Regions from separate parts of the Arthrobacter sp. T572 genome, predicted to be linked through region 2. Evidence: predicted binding sites of a transcription regulator. Region 2 holds the regulator's gene; the other holds the start of a gene.
The links. Region 2 encodes Rex, which represses fermentation and respiration genes when NADH is low (regulators of the CRP and FNR family bind a similar motif). Its sites were predicted from a motif close to CTTGTGAANNNNTTCACAAG; they were not measured.
Positions count from the first base shown of each region.

Region 1: a site for Rex is predicted at 1,125-1,144, ahead of ACUYMZ_RS04550 (queuosine precursor transporter). Genes of this name have one in related genera too.

Region 1 is NZ_JBRAZQ010000002.1:709,135-712,579, forward strand. Features, by position in the region: gene ACUYMZ_RS04540 (TIGR01777 family oxidoreductase) at 1-416, opposite strand, end outside; gene ACUYMZ_RS04545 (TetR/AcrR family transcriptional regulator) at 410-1,072, opposite strand; gene ACUYMZ_RS04550 (queuosine precursor transporter) at 1,356-2,063, shown strand; gene tgt (tRNA guanosine(34) transglycosylase Tgt) at 2,160-3,445, opposite strand, start outside.
Region 2 is NZ_JBRAZQ010000002.1:3,312,742-3,316,186, forward strand. Features, by position in the region: gene ACUYMZ_RS16510 (GtrA domain-containing protein) at 1-763, shown strand, start outside; gene ACUYMZ_RS16515 (redox-sensing transcriptional repressor Rex) at 796-1,503, opposite strand; gene ACUYMZ_RS16520 (glutaredoxin family protein) at 1,577-1,831, opposite strand; gene ACUYMZ_RS16525 (HAD family hydrolase) at 1,932-2,747, shown strand; gene ACUYMZ_RS16530 (endonuclease domain-containing protein) at 2,928-3,445, shown strand, end outside.

The DNA.
Region 1 (3,445 bases), 2.6 Mb from region 2:
GCGCGGGCCACGGAGACGGAGAATCCGCTACCCAACTCGCCAGCCATTTCGGACTGCGGCCGGTCCTCCGCGTGCCGGTAAATGGTCCCGGTGCTCGCATTGATCCACGTGCGTGGCGGTTCATCACAACGGGAGAGTGCGACCCCCAACGATCGCGTCGTCTGTACCCGCGAGTCAAGGATCTCCCGACGGTTCCGCTCGTTGTATCGGCAGTTGACCGTTCGTCCGGCGAGGTTTATCAGCAGTTCGGCGCCGTTAAGCGCCTTGGCGATGCCGCCGTCGTCGTTCCATTGGGCGTCAACCGAAGCGTCCCGCCCGATGGTGCGGACCTGCCAGCCCTCCGCGGCGAACCGCCGCCGGAAGTACCGTCCGATGAAGCCCGACGCTCCAGCGATCACCACTGTGGCTGTCACGATTGGGTCTTCACGCTGCGGACCAGTCCCAGGACGTCGTCGAACACCTTGTTGACGCCTGGGATCTTTGCCAGTGACAGCCCGCGCGCAACCAGCGGCGCCGCGCCGTCGATGAGCTTGCGGGTGCGGCGCTGGTTCTCGGAGGTGTCGTAGACCCAGAACAGTGCGATTCCCATATAGGCGAGCCAGAGGAGTTCGGGCAACTCCCCGCGCAGTTTTTTGGCGACCGCGGGAGAGGAACCGTCGACGGCGGTGCGGAAGATCGCGAGCGAAGCGTCCCGGGCCGCGGTGGACGCCTTTCCGAACGGATTAACGGGCGACGACGGCCGGATCGCCGTCGCGATGAAGTCGGAACCGAACTGGTGGTACGGGGTCATGACGTCTATGCCGGTGTGCAGCACGGCCTTGAGCCGGCCGGTGAGATCCTGCACGTTGTGCAGGGCCGCGGCCGCGGCGACAGCATGCTCGTCCTGCACCTGGAGATAGAGCTCGTGGACCAGCTCGTCCTTCGACGCGAAGTAGTAGTAGGCGTTGCCCACCGAGACGCCGGCCTCCTGGGCGATGGCCCGCATGGTGGTCTTCTCGAAGCCGACCTCGCGGAACATCTTCAGTGCGACGTCGGCTACGAGTTGCCGTGTTTGTTCGCTCTTGGCGGCCATGTTGGTTCCTCCGGCAGATTCTTGAACGTGTTCAAGAATGAGTGTGGCATAAGTTTTGAACGCGTTCAAACAGGGTGCGGGGTTTTGGTGAGAGAGGGTGGCGGCACAACAGCACTTGGGTGAGAGAGGGTGGCGGGAAACCGGGCGGAAGGTGAGAGAGCGTGCGGAGGGTGGGACAATGTAGCTGGTGCCGGGCAGGATGCCCCCACTACCCCAGTGCTAATACAGCGGGGCGCCGCGAGTTGCAGAGCGCCTGCGCGAACCACTACGAAACGGATGACCCATGCCCTCGCCTTCCGGCAGTACTTTGAGCAAGCCCGCACCGCGTTTTGCGTCCATCGGTTCCCCCTACTTCGGCATCATGCTCGCGGTCATGGCCGTGGTGCTGATCCTCTCCAACATCGGCGCTTCCAAAGGCGTGGTGCTCGGGCCCATCATCACTGACGGCGGTTTCTTTCTTTTCCCGCTGGCCTACATCCTGGGCGACGTCATGAGCGAGGTCTACGGTTTCAAGGTGGCCCGCAAAGCCATCATCACCTCGTTCGCCCTGAGTGTCTTCGCGTCGCTCTGCTACTGGGTGATCATCATCCTCCCCGGCTTCGATGACGACTACGGAACCGCCAAACAGGCAGCCATCGAGGGCGCGCTCGGGCCCGTTCCACAAATCGTCCTGGCGTCCCTGCTGGCGTTCCTCGCAGGCCAGACCATCAACTCCTGGATCCTGGTCAAGATGAAGGAGCGCACGGGAGAAAAGACCCTGTGGGCCAGGCTCATGGGCTCCTCCGTGGTGGGCGAGTTCGTCGATACCCTGATTTTCTGCAGCATCGCGGCGTCGGTGATCGGCATCTCCGACGTCGGCTCGTTCATCAATTACGTCCTGGTGGGCTTCCTGTACAAGACGGCGGTCGAGTTCATCTTCGTGCCCATTACCGTGCTGGTGGTGGGCTGGATCAAGAAGCGTGAGCCGAGCTACGGCGCAATCGCGGCCTAGCCCTTCGCCGGGTTCGCTGGAAAGGCACGGGGCCGCTGGAAGCTTCCCAACGCCGTCGCACGTTTCCCGCGAACCCGGCACCGGCACCAAGCAAAGCTAGGAGTAGTACCGCCCCAGCGTCTCGGCCTTGAACTCGAAGAAATCCCCGGATTCAATGGCCAAGCGGGCGTCGTCCACCATCTTCACCACGAAGCGCTCGTTGTGGATGGAGATCAGGGTTGCGGAGAGCATCTCCTTGGCCTTGAACAGGTGGTGGATGTACGCCCGTGAGTAGTTGGCGCAGGCGTAGCAGTCGCAGCCCTCCTGGAGGGGCCCGAAGTCCTTCTTGTACCGTGCACCGGACAGGTTGAACCGGCCGGACGGCGTGTAGAACGCGGAGTTCCGGGCCACGCGGGTGGGGGAGACACAGTCGAAGGTATCGGCCCCGTTCTCGATGGCGGTAAAGATGTCGTCCGGTTCGGAGATGCCCAGCAGGTGGCGGGGCTTGTCCTCGGGGAGTTCCTCGTTGCACCAGCGGACAATCGTCCCGAGGTTCTCCTTCTCCAACGCCCCACCGATGCCGTACCCGTCGAAGGGCATCGCGCCAAGATCGCGGCATGCCTTGCGCCGCAGGTCCTCGTACTGGGCGCCCTGGATCACCCCGAACAGGGCCTGGTACGGCTTGCCTGCCCGGGACTCAGTCAACGAGAAATGCTCCTCCAAGCAGCGCAACGCCCAGAGCCGCGTCCGTTCCAGCGACTCTTCCTGGTAGGCGCGGGAGTTCTGCAGGGTAGTCAGCTCGTCGAACGCGAACATGATGTCCGCCCCGATCTGGTGCTGGACCTGCATGGAGATCTCGGGGGAGAAACGGTGCTTGTCGCCGTTGAGGTGGGACTTGAACCAGACCCCGTCGTCATCGATGTGCGCCAGCCGTTCCTTCCCCGGGGCGACGGCGTCGTCGGGCCCGGACGTGTCGACGTTCTTCATGTCGATCACCTTCTTGAACCCGGAGCCCAAGCTCATTACCTGGAACCCGCCGGAGTCCGTGAAGGTCGGGCCGGACCAGTTCATGAAGGCGCCGAGCCCACCTGCGGCGTCGAGGATTTCGGGCCCGGGCTGGAGGTAGAGGTGGTAGGCGTTGGCCAGCACAGCTTGTGCACCAAGTTCGGCGACGGACTCCGGGAGCACGGCTTTGACGGTGGCTTTGGTCCCGACGGCGATGAACGCCGGCGTCTGGATGGTTCCGTGCGGCGTGGTGATGGTTCCGGTGCGGCCCAGGAACCCGCCCCCGTTCGCCTCCACAAGCGAGGACGACGGCGGGCACGTTTCCGTCAGGCGCCGGCCCACCTCGAAGGAAAATCCGGCCGTGGCCACGGAGGGCGCGGTGGTTGAATCAGGCGAAG
Region 2 (3,445 bases):
GCAGCAGGGCTCCCAGCCGTCCACTCCCCAGTATGGACAGACGCCCCAGTACGGGCAGCAGGCACCGCAGTCCGGACAGCCTTCGGCTCCCCAGTACGGACAGCAGGCGCCCCAGTATGGGCAGCAGGCCCCGCAGTACGGACAGCAATCGCCCCAGTACGGCCAACAGGCCCCGCAGTACGGGCAGCAATCGCCGTATGGCCAGCAGCCCTCCCCCTACGGCCAGCAGGCGCCCCAGTACGGCCAGGACACCAACTGGCCCAGCCAGCAGCCCGGGCCCAGCAGTGTTCCCCAGTTGGTCAACACCGCTTTCTGGATGATCATTGCCGCCGGCGTCCTCTCCGCCATCAGCTCCCTGGTCCTGGCCTTCTCCGGCGCGCAGCCGATGATTGACCTGATGGTTGCCGAGGCCGAACGGCAGGGACAGGAATTCCCGCCGGAGGCCTTCGAGGGCATGCAGGGCCTCTTTGCCGTCAGCGGCGTCATCGGAGCCATCATCTCCCTGGGTCTTTACGCACTGGTCGCCTTCCCGGTCCGCAAGGGCAAGAACTGGGCCCGCATCCTGGGCACCGTCTTCGCTGCGATTTCCGTCTTCGGCTTGACCAGCGTGTTTACCCTCGGTCCCACCTACGGCTTCCTCCAGCTGGTGGTGATCCTGCTGGGAGTTGCGGCCATTGTTCTGCTGTACCTGCCGGCGTCGGCTCCGTACTTCCGGAAGCAGCAAGCGTTCGGCAACCCGTACCAGAACCCCTACGGCCGCTAAAGAATCACGCACAGGGCGCGGACCCGGTAGAGCTACACAGCTTGACCCGGTGTCTGCGCCCTTTGTGCGTGGTAAGCCAGGATCTGGAGTTCGGTGGCCATATCCACCTTGCGGAGATTCACGTGGGGCGGAACCTGGAGGAGGACCGGGGCGAAACTGAGGATGCTGCGGATGCCGGCAGCGATGACCCGGTCGCATACTTCCTGCGCCACCGTGGCCGGCAGTGCCAGGACCACCATGTTGGTATGGGTGCGTTCCAGGACGCGTTCCAGTTCAGCGGAGTCGCTGACGCGCAGCCACCCAACCTCGTTGCCGATCACCATAGGATCGGCGTCAAAGATCGCAACAACGTCAAAACCACGGGATTCGAACCCCCCGTACCGCGCCAGCGCCTTGCCCAGGTTTCCGGCGCCGACGATCGCCACTTTCCAGTCATGGGTCAGTCCGAGCGCGGCGGCAATATGGCGGCTCAGGTATTGGACCTCATAGCCCACGCCCCGGGTCCCGTAGGAGCCCACGTAGGAGAGGTCCTTCCTGAGCGTCGATGAACTGACGCCGGATGCCTCGGCCAGCGCCTCCGAGGAGACACGCTCCACGCCCTCGGCCAGCAACGAATTGAGCGCGCGCAAATAGAGGGTCATCCGGGCCACGGCCGCGGGCGGGATCTGCTTTGCCGCAGGTTCGTTGTCTCCGGTTGTAGCTCCCGGGGACGGTTCCAGCGCAGTCACGGTGTTCTCCATTGCGTCGCTTGTTGTTCCACTCTATGGCTCATTGCCGGGCTCAACCAAAGCGGCCGCATGCAACCTAACAGGCTCAGGCTTCCATGACTTTCCTGATGGTGCGCTCCAACCGTTGCTCGTCGATCTTCCAGAAGTCGCGCTGCACGCCGTTGACCAAAACCACCGGGATCTCCTCGGCGAACCGGTCCCGGAGGTCGGGGTCGCCGTCGATCCCGCGCTCGGTCCATTCGATCCCCAAGGCGGTCGTAACACGCCCGACGGCGGCACGCGCCTCGGTGCACAGGTGGCAGTCAGCTTTGGTGAGGAGAACGATGTCGGGAGCAGCCATGACTCCACATTAACCCCGTCTCCTCTCTCACATCCCACCCCCGGCATCGCCTTTTGTGTGCCCTCAGCGCAGGACACCGGCAATTGACTAGACTCGAGGCATGCCCGAGGAGAAGAACGCCGCTGTCGCCGCGACTGCCCGAGCACAGTTGCACACCGGCGAAGCTGCCTTCTTCGACGTCGACAATACGTTGATGAAGGGCGCCAGCCTCTTCCACGTTGCGCGCAAAATGTACGAACGCAAGGCTTTCACGCTGTCACAGGCGGCGGGGTTTGCCTGGAAGCAATTCAAGTTTGTCCTGCGGGGCGAGAACATGGACGATGTCCACGCGGTTCGCGATTCCGCCTTGACGCTCGCGGCAGGGATCACGGTCGATGACATCAAGGCCCTTGGCGAAGAGGTCTACGACGAGATGATCGAGTCCAGGATTTGGCCGGGCACCAAAGCCTTGGCGGAGCAACATCTTCGGGTGGGCCGGCCGGTATGGCTGGTGACGGCAACGCCCATCGAAGTTGCCACGGTCATCTCCACCAGGCTGGGTTTGACTGGCGCTCTGGGAACGGTGGGCGAGATCGAAGGTGGCATGTACACCGGGCGGCTCGTCGGCGACATCCTGCACGGCCCCGCCAAGGCCGTCGCGGTCCAACTGGTGGCTGAGCAGGAAGGTCTGGATCTGGACCACTGCTGGGCTTACAGCGACTCCGCCAACGACATCCCCCTCCTCACCATGGTGGGCCACCCCGTCGTTATTAACCCCGACTCACGCCTGCGCAGGCACGCCCGGGAGAACAACTGGCCTGTGTATGACTTCCGTTCAGGTCGCCGGGCCGCAACCCTCGGCCTCAAGGCCGCCACAGTCGGCGGCGCCATCTACGGCTTATGGCGGGGATTCAGCCGCTTCCGCACCCGGCGCTGACCCTCTCTCACCAAAACCCCCACCCACCCCAACCCTCTCTCACCAAAACCCCCACCCACCCCAACCCTCTCTCACCAAAACCCCCACCCACCCCAACCCTCTCTCACCCCTTCATGGTTGGCGGCAGCAGCCTGTGGATAACTTCTGCACGCATCGGCCTTCCTGGGAAACAATGCCGGTATGCAAAAACCGTCGCCCCTTCCTACCCTGGTGACTTCTGCTCCCTTCACCCTCAAAGAGGCGCGAGCTGCGGGCCTGGAACAAAGGCAGCTCAGGAAAGAGGCCACTATCGAGGGTGTCAGTCAAGGGATCTATCGTCCCGCCGACTGGGACTTCAACCTGGCGGCTGCGGCACGGTCGCTCTCTGCCGCGAGTCCTGGTGCTTGGATATCCCATGTAACTGCTGCCCGACTTCATGGCCTCTGGCTTCCTCCTTGGCTTGCCGATTCCAATGAACTGCACCTCAGCAAGCCGCGAAGTCTGCCGTCCGTCCGAAGACGTGGCATCATCGGACACACGCTGGTCCTGGACAAGTCCGAGATCGAGTTCACGCAGGGCATGTGGATGAGCACCCGCTCCAGGACATGGCTGGACTTGGCACGCCAACTGCCGTTGAAGGATCTTGTCTGCATCGGTGATCAGCTCATTCGGGTCCCACGACCGGAATTTGAGGGCCGGAGCGTCCCCTTCGCCTCAAT